Regions from separate parts of the Alcaligenes sp. LTN-3 genome, predicted to be linked through region 3. Evidence: predicted binding sites of a transcription regulator. Region 3 holds the regulator's gene; each other region holds the start of a gene.

Region 1 (6,308 bases), on a different contig from region 3:
CCGGCTTTTTCCACGGTCAGCAAGCCTTGCTTGATGGCGTACAGAGGAATGGCGTTAACCAGGTCACGCAGCGTGACGCCGGGCTGCATTTCGCCCTTGAAGCGCACCAGTACGGATTCTGGCATGTCCAGAGGCATCACACCGGTAGCCGCAGCAAAGGCCACCAGACCGGAACCGGCGGGGAAGCTGATGCCGATAGGGAAACGGGTGTGCGAGTCGCCACCGGTACCCACGGTATCGGGCAACAACATGCGGTTCAGCCAGGAGTGGATGATACCGTCGCCTGGACGCAGGGAAACACCACCGCGTGTGCTGATGAAAGCAGGCAGTTCGTGGTGAGTTTTAACGTCCACAGGTTTGGGGTAAGCGGCGGTGTGGCAGAAGGACTGCATCACCAGATCGGACGAGAAGCCCAGGCAAGCCAGGTCTTTCAGTTCGTCGCGAGTCATTGGGCCTGTGGTGTCCTGGCTGCCAACGGTGGTCATGCGTGGTTCGCAGTAAGTACCGGGGCGCACGCCTTGACCTTCAGGCAGGCCGCAAGCACGGCCAACCATCTTCTGGGCCAGGGAGAAGCCTTTACCGGAGTCGGCAGGGCTTTGTGGCAGGCGGAACAGGGTGGTTGGGGGCAGACCCAGTGCTTCACGAGCACGGGTGGTCAGGCCACGGCCAATAATCAGGGGAATACGGCCACCAGCACGCACTTCGTCGAACAGCACGTCGGACTTGACCTGGAATTCGGAGATCAGTTCGCCATTTTTGAAGGCTTTGCCTTCGTAGGGACGCAGCTCAACCACGTCGCCCATTTCCATGTTGGAAACGTCCAGCTCGATAGGCAAGGCACCGGCATCTTCCATGGTGTTGTAGAAGATAGGAGCAATCTTGCTGCCCAGACACACGCCACCAAAGCGCTTGTTGGGAACGAAAGGAATGTCTTGGCCGGTGAACCACAACACGGAGTTGGTAGCCGATTTACGCGAAGAGCCGGTACCGACCACGTCGCCTACGTAGGCAACCAGGTGGCCCTTTTCTTTCAGGGATTCGATAAAGCTGACAGGGCCTTTCTTGCCGGGCTCTTCAGGTTCGATACCTGGGCGTGGGTTCTTCAGCATGGCCAGCGCGTGCAGCGGAATGTCCGGGCGGCTCCAGGCGTCAGGAGCGGGGGACAGATCGTCCGTGTTGGTCTCGCCGGTGACTTTGAAAACAGTGACGGTCAGGCTTTCGGGGACTTCAGGACGGCTGGTGAACCACTCGCCGTCGGCCCAGCTTTGCAGCACTTCTTTTGCAAAGGCATTGCCCTTTTCGGCTTTTTCCTGAACGTCGTGGAACGAGTCAAACATCAACAGGGTGTTTTTCAGACCGTTGGCAGCGATCTGGCCCAGTTCGGGCGAATCCAGCAGATCGATCAGAGGGCTGATGTTGTAGCCACCCAGCATGGTTCCCAGCAGCTCAGTGGCACGCTCGCGGCTGATCAAGGCACAGGTTTCTGTGCCCAGCGCGATAGCGGCCAGGTAAGAGGCTTTGACTTTGGCAGCATCGTCTACACCGGCGGGGACGCGGTGCGTCAGCAGGTCGACCAGAAATGCTTCCTCACCGGCAGGTGGGTTCTTGATGAGCTCGATCAGCTCGGCGGTCTGCTGAGCTGACAAAGGCAGCGGGGGAATGCCCAGAGCAGCGCGCTCGGCAACATGTTCGCGGTAAGAGTCCAGCATAGTGCGGGTGCCTATCGGTAAATGGTTGATATGAAAATGCAATAAATCGCGTGTTGCCCCAATTGTAATTTGAAGCGCACAGCGAAGCAATGGTCTTATATCTTATATAAGACTTGCGAAAGGCTGAATATTGCTGGGTTCAGGCCTGCAAGTCGGCGTATTCAGGGTGGCGGCGTAGATAGACCACGGCATAGCTGCAAATCGGGCGTACTTTCCACTGTTGGTTTTTCGCCGTCTCCAGTGCAAAGCGGGTCAGTTGCCCTGCAATGCCGCGGCCTTCCAGTTCGGGCGGCACGCGCGTATGGGTGATGCTCATGATGGCATCATCCAGTTCGTATTCGATCACGCTGCGCAGGTTTTCAACATCGCAGTAAAACAGATGTGCTTGCGGGTCGTGGTGGATCTCGGTGGTCAAGGCGGGCTCCTTCAAGTGGGGTTGGAGTGCAGGGCGATTAGAATCCAAACGGCCAGCATGCTGATCATGCCCAGAAAGCAGCCGCCCCACAGTCCCATCAGGGGCCATTTGACGCCCATGGGAACCTCGTCGGGCTGGACGTGCCTGAGCAAACGGTTGGCATTGCCAAACAGCGAGCTTTGGCGTTTGGGAAAATTCAGCCGTAAAAAATAATCCAGCAGTATGCCGGCCTTCAGGGGGAAACTGAGTTTTTCCCAGGGGTACTGGTCCAGATAAGGGTGGCGTAGCACCTGGTTGCTGCGGCGCAGATTGAACAGCAATAAATAAGCACCGGACACTAGTGTGGTCAGGGCACAGGCAATCATCAGAGTGCCGGCTAGCGGCAGGGCGTAGCGTACAAATTCAGAGAGCATGGAAGTCACCAGCAAGACGGCCCCGCGTGCGTAATGCAGCGGGGCCGTGAGTTAGATCACAGGCGAATAATAGCCCAGGATCTGTGACTTATGGGCGCTGGTCCAGAGGCACAAAGCTTTGGTTTTCAGGGCCAATGTAGTTGGCGGTAGGACGAATAATCTTGTTGTCCACGCGCTGCTCAATCACGTGAGCCGCCCAGCCAGCCGTACGCGCGATCACGAACAAAGGCGTGAACATGGCGGTAGGCACGCCCATGGTGTGGTAGGACACGGCCGAGAACCAGTCCAGGTTGGGGAACATTTTTTTCACTTCCCACATCACGCTTTCCAGACGTTCGGCAATGTCGTACATGCGGGTGTTGCCATCGGCCACGGCCAGCTCTTTGGCCACCGATTTGATGACTTCGTTGCGTGGGTCGGAGATGGTGTAGACGGGGTGACCGAAGCCAATAATGACTTCCTTGTTTTCCACGCGCTTGCGGATGTCTTCTTCAGCCTGGTCAGGTGTCTCGTAGCGCTTCTGGATTTCAAAAGCCACTTCGTTGGCACCGCCGTGCTTGGGACCGCGCAGAGCGCCGATCGCACCGGCAATCGCGGAGTAGAAGTCCGAACCTGTACCGGCGATCACGCGGCTGGTAAAGGTGGAGGCGTTGAACTCGTGCTCGGCGTACAGGTTCAGCGACACATGCATGGCTTTTTCCCACTCGGCCGAGGGCTTTTCGCCATGCAGCAGGTGCAGGAAGTGCGCGCCGATGCTGTCATCGTCGGTTTGCACATCAATCATTTCGCCGTTGTGGCTGTAGTGGTACCAGTACAGCAGGGCTGAACCCAGGCAAGCCATCAGACGGTCGGCAATGTCGCGCGCGTCGGGCAGGTTGTGGTCGTCTTTTTCAGGCAGTACGCAGCCCAGAACCGATACGGCGGTGCGCATCACGTCCATGGGGTGGCTGTGGGCAGGCAGGGTTTCCAGAGCGGTTTGCAGGGCCAGGGGCAGGCCGCGCAGGCGCTTGAGCTTTTGCTTGTACGCGCGCAGTTCGTCGCGGTTGGGCAATTTGCCGTGAATCAGCAAATGCGCCACTTCCTCAAATTCGCAAGCCTGGGCCAGATCCAAGATATCGTAGCCGCGGTAGTGCAGATCATTGCCACTGCGACCGACCGTGCACAAGGCGGTATTGCCTGCCACAACGCCAGACAGGGCAACAGATTTCTTGGGCTTGAAGCCAGTGCTAGGGGTGTTCTCAGTACTGCTCATAAAGGTCTCCTGGTTGCTGGGCAGCCAGCACGAGGCTGGCTGCTAAATGGGGTTTTACCCGCGCAAAGGCCCTGTCAAAGGGCCGGGCGGGAGCCTGTGGGGGCTCAGGACTTCTTGTTTTTCTGGAACAGCTTGTCGAGGCTTTGCTCGTAAGCATGGTAGCCGATACGATCGTACAGTTCTTCACGAGTCTGCATCAAATCGATGACATTTTTTTGATGTCCGTCACGACGGATCGCCTGGTAGACAGTTTCGGCGGCCTTGTTCATGGCGCGGAAGGCGGACAGGGGGTAGAGCACCATGGCGACATTGGCCGACGCCAGTTCTTCCACGGTGAACAAGGGGGTCTGACCGAACTCGGTAATGTTGGCCAGCACAGGCACATTCAGGGTTTCGGTAAAGCGACGGTAGGTGTCCAGATCGTAGCAGGCTTCAGCAAAAATGCCGTCAGCACCGGCTTCCACACAAGCCTGGGCACGTTCCAGGGCGGCGTCCACACCTTCAACCGCAATCGCGTCGGTACGAGCCATGATGAAAAATTCTGGGTCGGTACGGGCGTCAACAGCGGCCTTTACACGGTCTGCCATTTCGCCGGTGCTGACGATTTCTTTGCCGGGGCGGTGACCGCAACGCTTGGCACCCACCTGGTCCTCGATGTGGCAAGCGGCGGCGCCGAACTTGATCAGGCTTTTGATCGTGCGGGCGATGTTAAAGGCCGAAGCACCAAAGCCGGTATCAATGTCCACCATCAATGGCAGATCGCATACATCGGTGATGCGGCGAATGTCAGTCAGCACGTCATCCAGGGTGTTGATGCCCAGATCAGGCAAGCCCAAAGAGCCAGCCGCTACACCGCCACCCGACAAGTAGATGGCGCGGTAGCCGGCGCGTTGGGCCAACAAAGCGTGGTTGGCGTTGATGGCGCCGATGATTTGCAAAGGCTGTTCTTCACGCAGGGCCTGGCGAAAACGGGCGCCTGCCGATGTCAGTTGGTTTTGGCTCATTTGGGGCTCCAGATCACAAGATAAGAAAATGTCGTCAGCGTGATGCTGCGATGGGTTGTTGCTACTAAAGCAAATGCTGTGCCAAGTTCAGCCGGTGAAGATGATGAAAGCTCTGAAGCCAGACGAGGCGGGAATGTCTTGATCGCTCGCAGGTGTCCCTCTTTTTTGCAAATACGGTATTTCATTGTTTTGTGTTTCAATACTGAAACGTAATTTGAAACAATGTCGCATTGTTGATGCCTGGGTGAAATCACATGCCTTATCCTTCCCCCCTTCCTGCTCGGCTGCGTCTGGTGGCTTTTGGCCTGCATGGACTGCGTTCTCTCTTGGAAGAGTTGGTGCCGCAGTTCCGCGCCCAGGCCGAAATCCTGATCGTGGACAAAGCCTATGGCGAGGCTGTGCAAGCCGTGCAGGTTTTGCGACAAACCGGTGCAATCGACGTTCTGGTGTCCGCTGGTTCCAACGGCAGTTATTTGCGTGAGCATCTGGACTTGCCGGTGGTGCTGGTGCATCCGGGTGGCTTTGACATTATGGGCAGTCTGGCCTCGGCACAGGCCGAGCGTAAAGCCGTGGTGACCTATGGCGAAATGCCGCTGGAACTAATGGAGTTCGTGCAGCGTTTTGATCTGCCCGTGGAGCTACGCAGCTATCGCAGCGAGGCTGATGCACGTAGCTGTGTTCAGGATTTGAAAGAGCTGGGCGTGGAGTGGGTGCTGGCACCCGGTCTGGTGGTGGATCTGGCGCGTGAGAATCAAATGGAGGGCGTGCTGCTGTATTCACAAGGAGCCGTTCGCCAGGCGCTGGAATCCGCTATCGAACTGGCCCGTGTTGCGCGCGCTGAAGCGGCCCGTCGGGATCGCTTGAATACGATTCTGGCGCAGTTGCGTGACGGTGTGGTGTCAGTGGACAGGGACGAGCGGATTGAAACCGTTAACCCGGCCATGGAGGCCTGGTTGGGCCAACCCGCCCAAGCTGTGATTGGCCGCCGCTTGGGTTCCTTGTACCCCGAACTGGATCTGGCCGGTACGCTGCGCAGCCTGGAAGTGCAACTGGATACGGTGCAGCAAGTGGCTGGTCGCACCGCGATTGTGACCCGTATGCCGATTTTGGAGCAGGGGCGGTTGAGCGGGGCCGTGCTGCTATGCCAGGACCCGGCTGCGATTCAGCGATTGGACCGCAGTTTGCGTTCACGCAGTCAGCAAGTGGCATCGCGTCATGCCCGGTACGAGTTATCCGATCTGGTGGGGCAAAGTTCGCCCATGTACAAGCTGCGTGCCCAGGCTCAGGCGTGTGCACAAAGCACGGCGACCACCCTGATTATCGGCGAGAGTGGTACAGGTAAGGAGCTGCTGGCTCAAGGGATTCATAGTGCCAGTGCCAGACGCGCACAGCCCTTTGTAGCGGTGAACTGTGCCGCTTTCCCCGACAGCCTGCTGGAAAGCGAGCTGTTCGGCTATGTGGAAGGCGCATTCACAGGCTCCAGCCGGGGCGGCAAAGTCGGGCTGGTGGAAGCGG
Region 2 (6,308 bases), on a different contig from region 3:
CTTGATCGTGGGCGACAAGTCTTCAATCAGGACGACCTTGCCCTGATAATCCTCGACGGGCAGCCCCTGAAAATCCGGGTCCACGTCCACATCGGCCTCGATGACCATATCGGATTCGGGCAGGCAGCAGCAAGCCAGCAGCTTGCCTTCGTCCCGCTCCGAATCCATCAGGGCAAAGCTGGACGCATCGCCTGCGTCTGCATAACCTTCCAGCACCTGCACCTTGCAGGTGCCGCAGGTTCCATGTCCACAGGCAAAAGGCAACCAAACCCCTTGTCGCAACGCCGCGTCCAACAAGGTTTGTCCGTCTTCCACCTCGACCACATCACCTGTGGGTTCTACGGTTACCTGATACGTCATTGCTGCCTCCGCCTCTTATACGCCCGTACCCTTGTAGCCATTCAGGCCAGGGGTTTTGAAACGCAACAAGGATTTGTGATCAAAGCCCTGGGCACCCAAGGTGTCGTTCGGGTTCAGTTCAACCGCCTCGCCATTCAGATTCCATTGCACCTTGCTCCACTCGATCTGTTCGAAGTCAGGGTGCTGGGCAAAGCCGGCCGGCATCAATTGCTGAATCAGTTGCGACACCGTCATGTCGGGCTGAACCAGAAAAGCCTTGGCTGAGCAGAACAACAAGTGCTCATCCCAACCGATGTACAACAACATGCTTTCGCCGTAATGCGATTTCTGATCGCGCGCGTAGCCTTGGTAGTCCGGGGTAATTGCAGTAACTGCCATCTTGATCTCCAATTTTTTTAGGTCGTGGCCGCGCCCGCCGGGGGCGCGGTCCTTTGTCTCGTGTGACTAGGCCGTCACTCCTTTCCATTCATTCCAGCGCGCTTGATCCACCGAACCCTTGAAGTCCATATTGTCGACACCCACGTTCAGCTGGTAGTAGTCGCTCAGGATCTTCTCCAGCTCAGGACCACCGCAGCCGCCTTGCAGGATCTGGTTCACCGGCAGCCAGGCCTGGATGTACTTTTCAGGCTCGTGCTCGAAAATGTCGCGGCAGCCATCCGAGCACGTGTGGTAACGCTCGCCCTTGTACTGACTTTGGCGATAGGTAATTTCGTCGGGCTTGTCCATGTCGGTAAAGGTCATGGGCACCTGGCATACCTGGCACAGTTGTGGCAGGCCACTGGAATAGAAACGCTTGCCTTCGGCTTCCATCTTTTTGGCCATTTCCCAACGTGGGCGGTAGTACTTGTCGAACGTATCGGGGTACTTGGCGCTCAGCCAATCCAGTTCCTCGTCGCTGGGGATCCAGGTGTGGAAACCGGCAGCATGGCCGAAGTTGTAGAAAATCCACCAGGCTTGGTGCGAGATGTGCTCTTTCTCTTTCTCGATCACATCGCTGTACTTGGGCATGCGAATGCCATAGCGGGCCAGATCCTTGAACAATGCGCCACCGGCCTGCTCGAAATAGACCTCCCAAGCCTCTTTCCAGGACATGACCTTGTTGGGAAGCATATAGTCCATCATCATGGCCACCACGGACAGCAGGCGGGTGCCGCGCCAGAACCATTTGTCGATCCATTCCTGCACAATCGGCACGTTGTCCTCGTGCTGCTCCAGCAGGAACTTGATCACTTCCAGACCCAGCGTCATGTGGCGTGCTTCGTCAGACTGCGAGCTGAAGCCGAAAGTCACGGTGGCCATGTCGCCGTTGTAGGCCGCACCCGACATAAAGGGCACAAACAGCAAGTTGGTCAGCACATACTCGAAGGAGAAGCTGATTGCCAACAGAAATTCAAAGGGGCCTGCAGCACGGGCATCTTCAAAAAAAGACTTGGGCACGGACAGGTACCAGACGCGGTCGTGCATATGGCTCCAGTCCTGGAAGCCATTGAAAAACTTGTTGTAGTGGCTCATGGCGTGAACCTGCGTCTGGACGTGACGCAGCTCGTCAATCGACTGCATCTGGCACGCAATACGTGCGCCAATGCCGCTGAATTGACGTCCCACATGGGAGTAGCCCTGGTAAGCCTGGTATTCCAACGGGGTCACCGCCGTCAGGAACACCTTGATCGCGTTCAGATAACGCGGATCGGAAATATTCATCTGGCCATTGTTCTGCGCGAAGGCATCAAAAATGGCGTACAGCTTCTTTTCTTTTTCAGCCTGGTACTTCCAGTACGCGTCCATTGTCAGACGGAACGGATCTTCCCATTTGGACCAGTCGGTAATCTTGATTCCCTCGAACTCCTCGTAGGGGAAGGCGTCCTTGCGATCCTGATAGCTGAATTCCCAGTCCAGATCACGCGTCAGATAACGATATTTGTCTTTGATATTTAGTTTTTTCGTGGCCATATTGCCCCCTTTTCTGATTTAGCTGTTCCAGTGCAACAACAAGCGGTCTTCATCTTCATCCACATTGCCACCCAAGGTGATCAGATTCAGATGCAGTTCCTGCATGTCCCACTGCTGCCCGTACTTTTCTTCCACGGTCTCGCGCTTGACGGTCAGTTGGCCCACACACTCAATGCGAATCATGGCTGGCTGATAAATCACCGTGGCGTCCGGGTTGTCTTGCTCGATGGCCTCGACGATGTAGCGCGACATGTCGTTGTCTTGCAGACCGATATAAACCTTGGATTTCATCAGGCTTCTCCCCCCAGGCTCAGGCCTGCTTTCGTGACGCGTTTGGCAATGGTTTCCTGCACTTGTGCCCAAACTTGATCCACCTGGTCGGCAAAGGCCGCCTGGATGTAGGGCATGAAGGCGGCTTGCACTTGCGGCAGCCACTGATCCAGCCAGTTTTGCAATTGCTGCTTGTTTTGCTCGCTTTCAGCAACGGCAATCTTGAAGACACTATCGCTCCAGTTGGACAGGTCTTTATGACAATCCAGCATGAACTCCAGCAGCATATCCAGATCGCGGCCGCCTTCCTTGGCCAGATCCGCCACCAGCCCCTGATACACCACTTGATGCACCACGGTGTTGATCAGCAAGGACTGCACCAGCAGCAGTTCAAACCAGTCTTTCCGAACCAGCGTTTTTTCGCACAAGGCACGCAGACCTTGCCAGGCCGCATCCTGCATCCAGGCCTCTTTGGCCTGGCTCAGGGAATCGGCACTATTGCCATCAATCAGCAGGCCAATACGGGAGACGTATTGCGCCATACCCAGCGCGTCCATCCCGGCATAGAGACAGGCTTGGGTAATAGTGGTGCCATACCCATAGGCCGAGCCGGACATGAAGTTCAGATTGGCGGTTTGCTCGATGTGGCGCAAAGGCAGCAGCAAACGGGTGACCTTGGCTTTGACCTCCTCGCTCAGGTACTGGGCCAGATCACGCTTTTCAAAAAAGCCGTAATTGGTTTCAGCCGCTTCCTGCATGCGGGCACGGTTTTGCACGTAAGCACCGTAGTAGAACTGACGGGGGTCACGGAACACATACCAATCCTTCATCTGGATGGCGGTATGCGTGGGGTCATTCAGGGTCTTGTCCGGCATCCACAGGGGCCGGTAATGAAAGTTGGCCGTCGCCTGGGCATCGTATGTCGCTTCCTGGTAGCGGGTAGCCGGCTTTTCACCAAAGCGGCGAGCCACGTTGGCGAAGGTTTGCCGCACGGGCTGCAAACTGGCCGTTTTAATTTCTAATGTCATCCTCTTGTTCTCCTGAATAAAACCTACTGGGCTTCAGCCTGACGGCTGTTACCGACCAAAGTGTCATAACCAAAACGCCATTTTTCTTCGTTCTCGTCATTGACCCGCATTTGCTCCTCGCTCATGGGCTGGACATTGTTCTGCAGGCAAAACTGCTCAAATGCCGCCGGTGGCATGACCAGTTCCACAAACAGGTCCGGCTGACCAATAGCAAAATCAAATTCCACAAAGCGGGCATTGGCCGGACTGCGCACGCGTACGTACTTTGTCAAAGTGGGCAAGCTCGTGTCTGACATCGGTTCTCCTCCTGATCAAGCTGTTGCATGAGTGTCCACAGCCTGTTCATAGCAAACTGCGTGCCAACTTTATGTTTGAAGGATTTAACCCTTTAGGATTAAAGAGATAGAGGGGGTGGCAGTCAGATACCCTGTGCTGCTGAGCGGCTGGCTCAACAGAAAATTGATCATTTGATCAAGTGCTTAGCGCCGTTTTCATCAAATGCTGAGTTAGGGTAAAGCCCTAGAAAAAACCGTTTTATCCGTCCTCTGGACACTATTCTGTTTTCCTTGAGTCACCAGAAAGACAGGCGGCATACTGATTTTTAAAACACCCAAAACCACAATAAGAAACAACAGATGGAGACAGCCATGGGGGCTACGGAACTCACACTGCCATTAAGTCAGGACCTGATCGACGCCATTCGCTTTGATGCCCGTGAAGGAAAAATATGGTTTGGCGAGCAGCGCATGCTTTTGCTGCATGCCAGCGGTTTTGGTCAGCTACGCAAGGAGCTGATTGCCTCTTTGGGCAGCGAGCGCGCCAAATACTTTCTGATGCGCTTTGGCTACCACGCCGGCATGAAAGATGCTGAAGTGTCCCAAAAAGTGCGCCCGGACCTCTCATTGAAAGAGACCTTTCTGGCCGGCCCACAAATGCACACCATTCGCGGCATGGTCAAAGTGGTGCCTACTTCTCTGACTTTTGATCGCGATGCCGGCCAGTACTACGGCGAATTTGACTGGTTTGATTCCTACGAAGTCAGCAATCACCAGAAAGAGCACGGCCAATCCAGCGAGCCGGTCTGTTGGAGCTTGCTTGGGTATGCCAGTGGCTACACCAGCTTCTATATGGGCAAGAGCATCATCTACAAAGAAACCCAATGCGGCGCCATGGGCCACAGCCACTGCAAGATCGTGGGCAAGCCTGCCGAAGAATGGGAAGCGGATGACCCCGAGATTGACCGCTTCATGCTGCCTGACCCGGTTCAGGACGAACTGTTTGCCTTGCGATGTGAGCTGGTGAAGTTGCGCGAACAGGAGTTCAAACACTCCAGCGCCAACTTCACCTTGCCCAACTCCATTGGCCAGTCCGCCGCCTACCAGGCCGCCTGTCATCTGCTGGAAAAGGCGGCACAAAGCAAAGTCTCCGTGCTGCTGCTGGGGGAAACCGGCGTCGGGAAAGAAGCCTTCGCGCGCGGCCTGCACGCCGCCAGCGATCGGGCAGATCAGCCCTTTATTGCAGTGAACTGTGCGTCCATTCCCCCGGAGCTGATTGAGTCAGAACTATTTGGTGTCGAGAAAGGTGCTTATACCGGCGCGCATAAATCCCGCCCCGGTCGCTTTGAGCGTGCCCAGAGTGGCACCATCTTTCTGGATGAAATCGTGGAGCTATCGCCCCGGTCCCAGGCCGCCCTGCTCCGTGTCTTGCAGGAACAGGAGCTGGAGCGCGTCGGTGATGAAAACATCCGCCATATCGATGTACGCGTCGTGGCCGCCACCAACGAAGATCTGGCCGAGGCCGTACAAAAAGGCACTTTCCGTGCCGACCTGTACTATCGCCTGAATGTCTTTCCCATCCACATCCCGCCGCTGCGTGAGCGCAAGGAAGACATTCCGTTACTGACCGAGTATTTTCTGAACAAGTACTCCAGTCTGTACAAAAAGCACGTGCTGGGGGTGAGCGACCGCAGCCGGGAATTGTTGATGCAGTACGACTGGCCAGGCAATATCCGCGAGTTCGAGAACATGATCGAGCGCGGTGTCATCCTGACCGAACACAATCATGAAATCGAAACCCACCACCTGTTTCCGCAACAGAAAAGTGCCTTACAGTATCTGAGCAGTTTGAACACGCAAGGCTTTATGGCCAAAGAGCCCTGTTTCAGCGCGCACCAGACGCAATATCTGGAGGATCTGTTGGAAACGCCCTTCAATCTGGATGATCTGGAAGAGCAAATCATCCAGCTAACCCTGAAAAAGACGAACGGGAATATTTCAGAAGCGGCGCGCAGGCTGGGGCTGACTAGGCCTGCTTTGGCATATCGGCTGAAAAAGGTGGCGATGCCAGCGTAAACAGCACCAGCGCCTTGCCCTGCCAGGCGCTCACCTTAACCAAATATATGCTGCCCTTGTAGCAGCCTTGCTCCTATGCCTGCGGCACCCAAGGCAAGCAAACCGATCAAAACGGCGTAAAGCGCCGTTAGATACCAGCCCAGTCGTTTACCAATACCTTGATTTGCCATCGGTAAGCCGCGACAAACACGGTCATAAGTGCGGCTCATGGCAAAAATCAAGCAGGAAAAACACAGACCCAAGGCGGCAAATACATAATTGATCAACGCGAATTGACGCTGCGGGTTAGCAAACCCATCCACTAAAAACACCAAAGCCAGGAGCAAGGCTAACAAGGACAGCCCTAGTC
Region 3 (6,308 bases):
GGGCTGAAACCTTGGCAAGCGTAGGAGAGTTGGCGTGCGTGAGTCATGACCGTTAGTCAAACACAAAAGAAACAGGAAGGCAAGTGTCAGGTTTGTGGTTCTTGGCGCTCATAGTCGGCCTGTAACAGGCGGCTTTGTTGCTCGGCCAGTTCGATCTTGCCAAAGCGGCCAGCGCGCAACTCGCTATAGGCGCGTTGTAAATCACCCACAGTCAAAGGGCTGCGCTGATCGGGCCAGCACCACAAAATGACTTCACGGGCCGGACGGCTGAGCGATCGGGCTAACTGAGCCACGGTGGACTCGTCGATAATGCGTTGCTGGTTGCGTTGCATGACCCTTTGTATAAAGCCATACAAAAGATAGGCAATAATGAGCGTTATGACGCCCACTACCGTCCACCAGAAAAACGGGTTGTATTGTTTGATCAGCGCCAGGTTTTGAATGCTCAAGGCCTGCAGGCCAGAGTAATCCAGGCCACGCCCGAAGCTGATAAGACGGTTGAGAAGGTCCCACCAGATAATGGCTACTACGACAGTGATGACGGTGCAGATAATAGTGGCTGTGGCGCACAGCTTGAACAGAGTGCTACGCAGAGCCTGACTATCGTTGGCGGTGGGTGTCTGGGCGTTGTCAGTTTTCATGGAAACGATTGTACCTATGCTTACGCGTCAGTCACTAGATTTACGCCAGCAGCAAACGCTGGTTTTGACGCCGCAATTGCAACAGTCTATTAAAGTGTTGCAGCTATCGGGGGCCGAGCTGGAGCAGGAGTTGGCTCAAGCTTTGCTGGACAACCCTTTGCTGGAACGTTTGGACGTGCAGATGGATGTCGCCGCCGAGCCATTGCCCGAAGCCGCTTCGGGCGAGGCGGAATCCTCGTGGGCGAGTCTGGAGTTTCCCAAGCACCAAGGGGATTCGCATGACCCTGATTGGTCCCCCGAATCGGCCATTGATCAGGACCTGGCTGCTTATCTAAGCGAGCAGTTGGGATTGTTGCGTTTGAGCGACCGTGACCGGGTCCTGGCACAGTTGTTAATCGACGAGCTGGACGATAACGGCTACCTGCCCGTCTCTTTGGACGAGGTGCTGGCCTGCCTGCCCGCTGAGCTGGATATTGATGAAAGTGATTTGCGCTGCGCGCTGGCACAGGTGCAGTCTTTGGACCCGGCCGGTGTCGGTGCGCGGGATCTGGCCGAGTGCCTGAGCTTGCAACTGATGCAACAGGCCCAGCAACTGGAGCCCGCCTTGTTTGATTGCGCCCGCTATCTGGTGCGTGAGCATGTCGGCGTTCTGGCCTCGCCCAGTCAACTGCGTCAGCGCTGTGCAGGCCTCTATCCGGCCGAGCTGGTGGAGCGGGCCCATCATTTGATCCTGAAACTGGACCCCAAGCCGGGGCGTGCCTGGACACAGAATGTCTCGGCGTATGTCGTGCCGGACGTCTTGCTGATTCGTGGCAAGGATAGCTGGCAGGCGGCCTTGAATCCCCTGGCTGTACCGCGCCTGCAACTGGTGAACCTGCACGATTATGAAATTGAAGCGCACCCAGCCTTATTGGCAGAGCGCCAAAAAGCGACCGGCTTGCTGCGCAGCGTCAACAGTCGCTTTGTGACGATTTTGCGCGTAGCACAAGCGATCGTGCAGATGCAGCAGGATTTCTTCACGCAGGGTGTGTCGGCCTTGAAACCCATGCAGTTGGCCGATCTGGCGGCTGAACTAGATTTGCATGAGTCGACGATTTCGCGTGCAACGCGGCAAAAGTACATGCAGACGCCGCATGGGGTGATGGAGCTTAAACAGTTCTTTACCGTGGCCTTGGCCAGTGTGGATGGCAAGGCCGATATGTCCGCTGCTTCGGTGCGGGCGCAGATTGTACAGATGATTCGTGACGAGCCACCGGCCAAGCCTTTGTCGGACCAGCAGATTACCGATCTCTTGCAGGCTCAGGGCTTGACGTTGGCGCGCCGTACAGTGGCCAAGTACCGGGAGGCGGAAGGTTTGGCACCGGCTTCACAGCGCAAGATGCGGGCAGCGGCGGGAGTCTAGGGCGACAGCCACAGCAGGCTCAAGATACTTGGCAAGACCTTGGAAACAATAAAAAAAACAGGGCCTGCATACACGCATGAACAGGCCCTGCAAAAGCAAAGTTAGCGCCTGCCATCCAGACGGAGTCACTGGATCGCAGGGTTGTTGTTGGTCTATTTAGAATTTCATGGTGGCCGAAGCCAGGAAGGTACGTGGTGAGCCTTGGCCATTGCTTAAAGGCACGACCCAGTAGGCTTTATTGCCTACGTTTTCCAGGCTGGCGCGCAAGGTCACTTCCTTGCCGGCAAAACGTGTTTTGTAGCGCATGCCCAGGTCATAAGTGGTCACGCCCGGCATGTAGTAACTGTTGCTGGCGTTGGCATATTGCTTGGACTGGGTGTGCAGATTGGCATTTAAGGTCAGGCCTTGAACAAAGGGGGTGTCCCATTCAATCCCGGCCTTGGCAACCCAGCGGGACAGGCCAACGGCGCTACGCCCTTCGGTATCCGGGTTGCTGGCCTTGCGGATTTTCGGATCCAGGTAGGCGATACCGCCAGTCAGGCGCCAGTTCTTGGCAATCTGGCCAAACACCTGTACTTCCACGCCTCGGTTGCGCTGACGACCGTCGTAGCTCAAGTTGGGCTTGCCATTGAAGCGCTCATTGCTCTCGTAGCTATTGGGCTGGGTAATGTCGAACAGGGCGGCGGTCAGTGCGTAGTCGCCACTGTCGTACTTCATCCCGATCTCGTATTGGCGTGTTTTCTGGGGGGCGAAGACTTGACCTTCGTTGGCGTAGTCGTCGCCCACAATCATGCCCTGGGTTAGACCTTCGGCATAGTTGGCGTACAGCATCCAGTCGTCCTGCAGTTGCCAGACACCGGCAATAGTGGGTGTCAGGGCGTTCTTGCGGTAATTATCGCTTTTGCCGCTTTTATCCTTGGTGCTGACCCATTGCTGGCGCAGACCCAGGGTCAACTGATATTTGCCGTCTGCAAAAGACAGGGTATCGGCCAGCGCTGCACTGTACAAATAGCTGACGTTAGGCGCACTTAGCCCATTCATGGGGACATAAGGGCGTGCCGGGTAGTCCGGATCATAGATATTGATGGTCTCGGACCAGCCCTTGATGGAGGTGTTGTCGCTGCGCGAGCTTTTACGATTCCAGTCCAGCCCGGCGCTGATGGTGTGCTGCACCGAGCCGGTGTCAAAGCTGTAGAACAGGCCGGTATTGGCAGCCAGGTTGTAGCCAGTATTGTTGCGCCGAGTCGCGGCCAGCTTCAGGTCCCCTTGCTCGTTCAGCAAGGTGCTGCCCTTGGTGTTGTAGTTGTTCATCTCGGACTTGCTGTAACCCGCCGAACCGTACAGGGCCAGCTGGTCGCTGGCAGCCCAGTCTGCACGGATCAGCGCCGTGGTTTCACGCGTCAGGCCGGCAGCCCAAGGGACACCCAACAAGACATCGCCTTTGTGAGGCGTAGGCAGTGGGTTCTTGTCCAGACCCTTGGCCAGACGCACACCTCGATTCAGGCCGGAAATGTACTCTTCCAGGTGATACAGGTCGGCGGACAACTTGAGCGATCCCAGACGGTAGTCCGCTCCCAGCGAGATCAGTTTGTCACGATTGGTACGGTGATCCACCACGCCCTCGCCGTCCTTGAACACGCCATTCAAGCGCAGGCCCAGTTCATTGGATTGACCGAAACGGCGGCCCAGATCCAGATGCGTCCCGAATTGGGAGGGCTGGATGTAGGACAGGGTGACGTTGCTAATGGGATCGTCCGTGGCGCGCTTGGTCACCAGATTGATCGAGCCACCCACATCATTGCTGGCATTCATGCCGTTCAGAACGGCAGAGGGGCCTTTGAGAATTTCTAAACGCTCTGCGATGGCCATCACGCGGCGGCCACTGGTCAAACCTTGCAAACCATTTAGAGACACGTCACCGGCACGGAAACCCCGTATATACAGAGTGTCTTTCCCACCTGTTCCACCTGCACCGGGTGTCTGCACGGAAGGGTCGTTCTTGCTGATCAGAATGCGCAGTTCCTGGCCTTGCAGGTCCTCGATGTAGTCGCTGGTGTAGTTGATGGTGCTAAAGGGGGTGTTCATGACATCCCGGTTGCCCAGCAAACCCAGATTGCCGCCGGTAGCGACATGATTGCCTTCGTACGCAGGCGGCAAATCAATGTATTCGCTGGCTTTGACTTCAATAGTGGACAAAGACGTAACCGGGGGAGCATCGGAGGATTGTGCCCAACTGCTGCCCGCACTGAGCAGGCTCAGGCCAACAAGATAAGAAATACGCATGAATTTGTAATCTAAATATAAATGATTCTCATTAATGTTTCATTTGTAGCATCTGCTTGTAGGGGGTTCAAGCAGTTAGGTGGCTTTGTGATATAAAAACGACCCTAATAAACTTAAGGGTATAAGGAGACGATGCAGTCGATTTTGCTCCGAAATCGCGCCGGAATTAGGGTTTCAGGGGGATTTTTGAGCAAAATCGTGGCACGTCTGACTCGACGGTGGGAATGCGTCCCGTGGAGCAATTTTGGCAAAACAGGCGATGTTTGCTTGGCAAGGGGAAGGCAGAGGAGCGGTGATGACTCCCGGCTATAAGGGAGCGGCTCAAGAAATTGTTTTATTTTTGGCCTGAACTGGCTTGAGCTGTGTTTCGATACTTGTCGACTGCGACTGCGACTGCGACTGCGACTGCGACTGCGACTGCGACTGCGACTGCGACTGCGACTGCGACTGCGACTGCGACTGCGACTGCGACTGCGACTGCGACTGCGACTGCGACTGCCAGGGCGGGAGGCAGGTAGGCAGCGGTGGAAGTCCCCTTCCGCGACTGCCCCCTTTATCTATCGTCCTTAGCTAAATAACCAGGGTTCCTGTTTCCGGCGTTTCTGTTCGTAAGCCTGGATCTGATCCATTTTCTGTTCCGTCACGCTAATGTCGTCCAGCGCCAGCAGCAGGCGGTGGCGACGTTCTGGTTCCACCTGAAAACGGATGTGCTGGTCGGGACCGATCACCATGCAGGCTTGCAGATCCACCGTCCATTCACCCCACGGATTGTGCGTGACAGCAGTGAATAAGGCATCAATCTGCTCCGCAGCCAGTTGTATGGGCAACATGCCGTTTTTAAAGCAGTTATTGCGGAAGATGTCGGCAAATGAAGGGGCGATCAGCACCGCAATGCCCAAATCCTTCAGTGCCCAGACCGCGTGTTCACGGCTGGACCCGCAGCCAAAATTCTCGCGTCCCAGCAGAATTCGTGCCCCTTGTGCGCTGGGCTGATGCAGACAAAAACTGTTGATCGGCTCACGCTCGGCCAGCGGTTTGCCAGGGTAGCCAATATCGGCGTAACGCCAGTTGTCGAAGGCATATTGCCCAAAGCCGGTACGCGACAAGGAGGTCATGTACTGCTTGGGCAAGATCGCGTCGGTATCCACATTGGCGCGGTCCAGCGCAATCAGGCGCGAGCGCACGGAAGTAAAAGCTGTGTTCATACGGCGTCCCAGTGGCGGATATCGACAAGATGGCCTGCAATTGCGGCGGCAGCAGCCATGGCGGGGCTCATCAGGTGTGTGCGTCCCAAGGCGCCCTGCCTGCCCTCGAAGTTACGGTTGGAGGTGGAGGCGCAGCGCTCGCCCGGATTTAGACGGTCTTCGTTCATGCCTAGGCACATGGAGCAGCCCGGCTCGCGCCATTCAAAACCGGCTTGCGTGAATACCTGGTCCAAGCCTTCCTGCTCGGCCTGACGGCGTACCAGTCCCGAGCCGGGGACCACCAAGGCTTGCCGCACCGTGCTGGCTACGCGCTTGCCTTTGACCATGGCCGCAGCGCTACGCAGGTCTTCAATGCGAGCGTTGGTACAGGAGCCAATAAACACCCGGTCTACGGCGATGCCTGCCAGCGGTTGGCCGGCCTGCAGATCCATATAGTTCAAGGCGCGTTGAGCATCAGCCTGTTTACCCGTGGCGGCTGCTAATGGATCAGGCACAAGCTGGTCGATGGCCGCCGCCATATCGGGGGACGTGCCCCAGGTCACGGTGGGGGCGACTTGTGCGGCGTCGATTTGCAGGTGCTGATCGTATTGGCAACCCTCATCGCTGATCAGCGTGCGCCAGTATTGTTCCGCCTTGTCCCATGCCTGTCCTTTCGGTGCCAAGGGACGGCCGCGCACATAGTCCAGGGTCTTGTCGTCCACGGCGACCAAGCCAATACGGGCACCCGCTTCGATCGCCATATTGCACAAGGTCATGCGCCCTTCCATGGACAAGGCC

What was found. Region 3 encodes sigma-54, which starts transcription at its own class of promoters, with help from an activator protein. Its sites were predicted from a motif close to TGGCANGNAANCTGCTTT; they were not measured.
Region 1: prpB (methylisocitrate lyase) is a predicted target of sigma-54. The motif match lies at 4,860-4,877, and genes of this name have one in related genera.
Region 2: AC6I6N_RS02750 (phenol hydroxylase subunit) is a predicted target of sigma-54. The motif match lies at 3,953-3,970, and genes of this name have one in related genera.

Annotation. Positions count from the first base shown of each region.
Region 1 covers NZ_JCAPDN010000002.1:887,682-893,989, forward strand. Annotated here, with positions in the region: gene acnB (bifunctional aconitate hydratase 2/2-methylisocitrate dehydratase) at 1-1,709, opposite strand, end outside; gene AC6I6N_RS12380 (GNAT family N-acetyltransferase) at 1,849-2,124, opposite strand; gene AC6I6N_RS12385 (hypothetical protein) at 2,136-2,537, opposite strand; gene prpC (bifunctional 2-methylcitrate synthase/citrate synthase) at 2,626-3,789, opposite strand; gene prpB (methylisocitrate lyase) at 3,894-4,793, opposite strand; gene prpR (propionate catabolism operon regulatory protein PrpR) at 5,048-6,308, shown strand, end outside.
Region 2 covers NZ_JCAPDN010000001.1:558,893-565,200, reverse strand. Annotated here, with positions in the region: gene AC6I6N_RS02775 (NADH:ubiquinone reductase (Na(+)-transporting) subunit F) at 1-360, opposite strand, end outside; gene AC6I6N_RS02770 (phenol hydroxylase subunit P4) at 376-738, opposite strand; gene AC6I6N_RS02765 (aromatic/alkene/methane monooxygenase hydroxylase/oxygenase subunit alpha) at 805-2,310, opposite strand; gene AC6I6N_RS02760 (MmoB/DmpM family protein) at 2,329-2,601, opposite strand; gene AC6I6N_RS02755 (aromatic/alkene monooxygenase hydroxylase subunit beta) at 2,601-3,608, opposite strand; gene AC6I6N_RS02750 (phenol hydroxylase subunit) at 3,632-3,904, opposite strand; gene AC6I6N_RS02745 (sigma-54-dependent Fis family transcriptional regulator) at 4,256-5,959, shown strand; gene AC6I6N_RS02740 (hypothetical protein) at 5,995-6,308, opposite strand, start outside.
Region 3 covers NZ_JCAPDN010000003.1:104,801-111,108, reverse strand. Annotated here, with positions in the region: gene AC6I6N_RS13480 (hypothetical protein) at 1-47, opposite strand, end outside; gene AC6I6N_RS13475 (hypothetical protein) at 87-641, opposite strand; gene rpoN (RNA polymerase factor sigma-54) at 658-2,043, shown strand; gene AC6I6N_RS13465 (TonB-dependent receptor) at 2,200-4,326, opposite strand; gene leuD (3-isopropylmalate dehydratase small subunit) at 4,893-5,531, opposite strand; gene leuC (3-isopropylmalate dehydratase large subunit) at 5,528-6,308, opposite strand, start outside.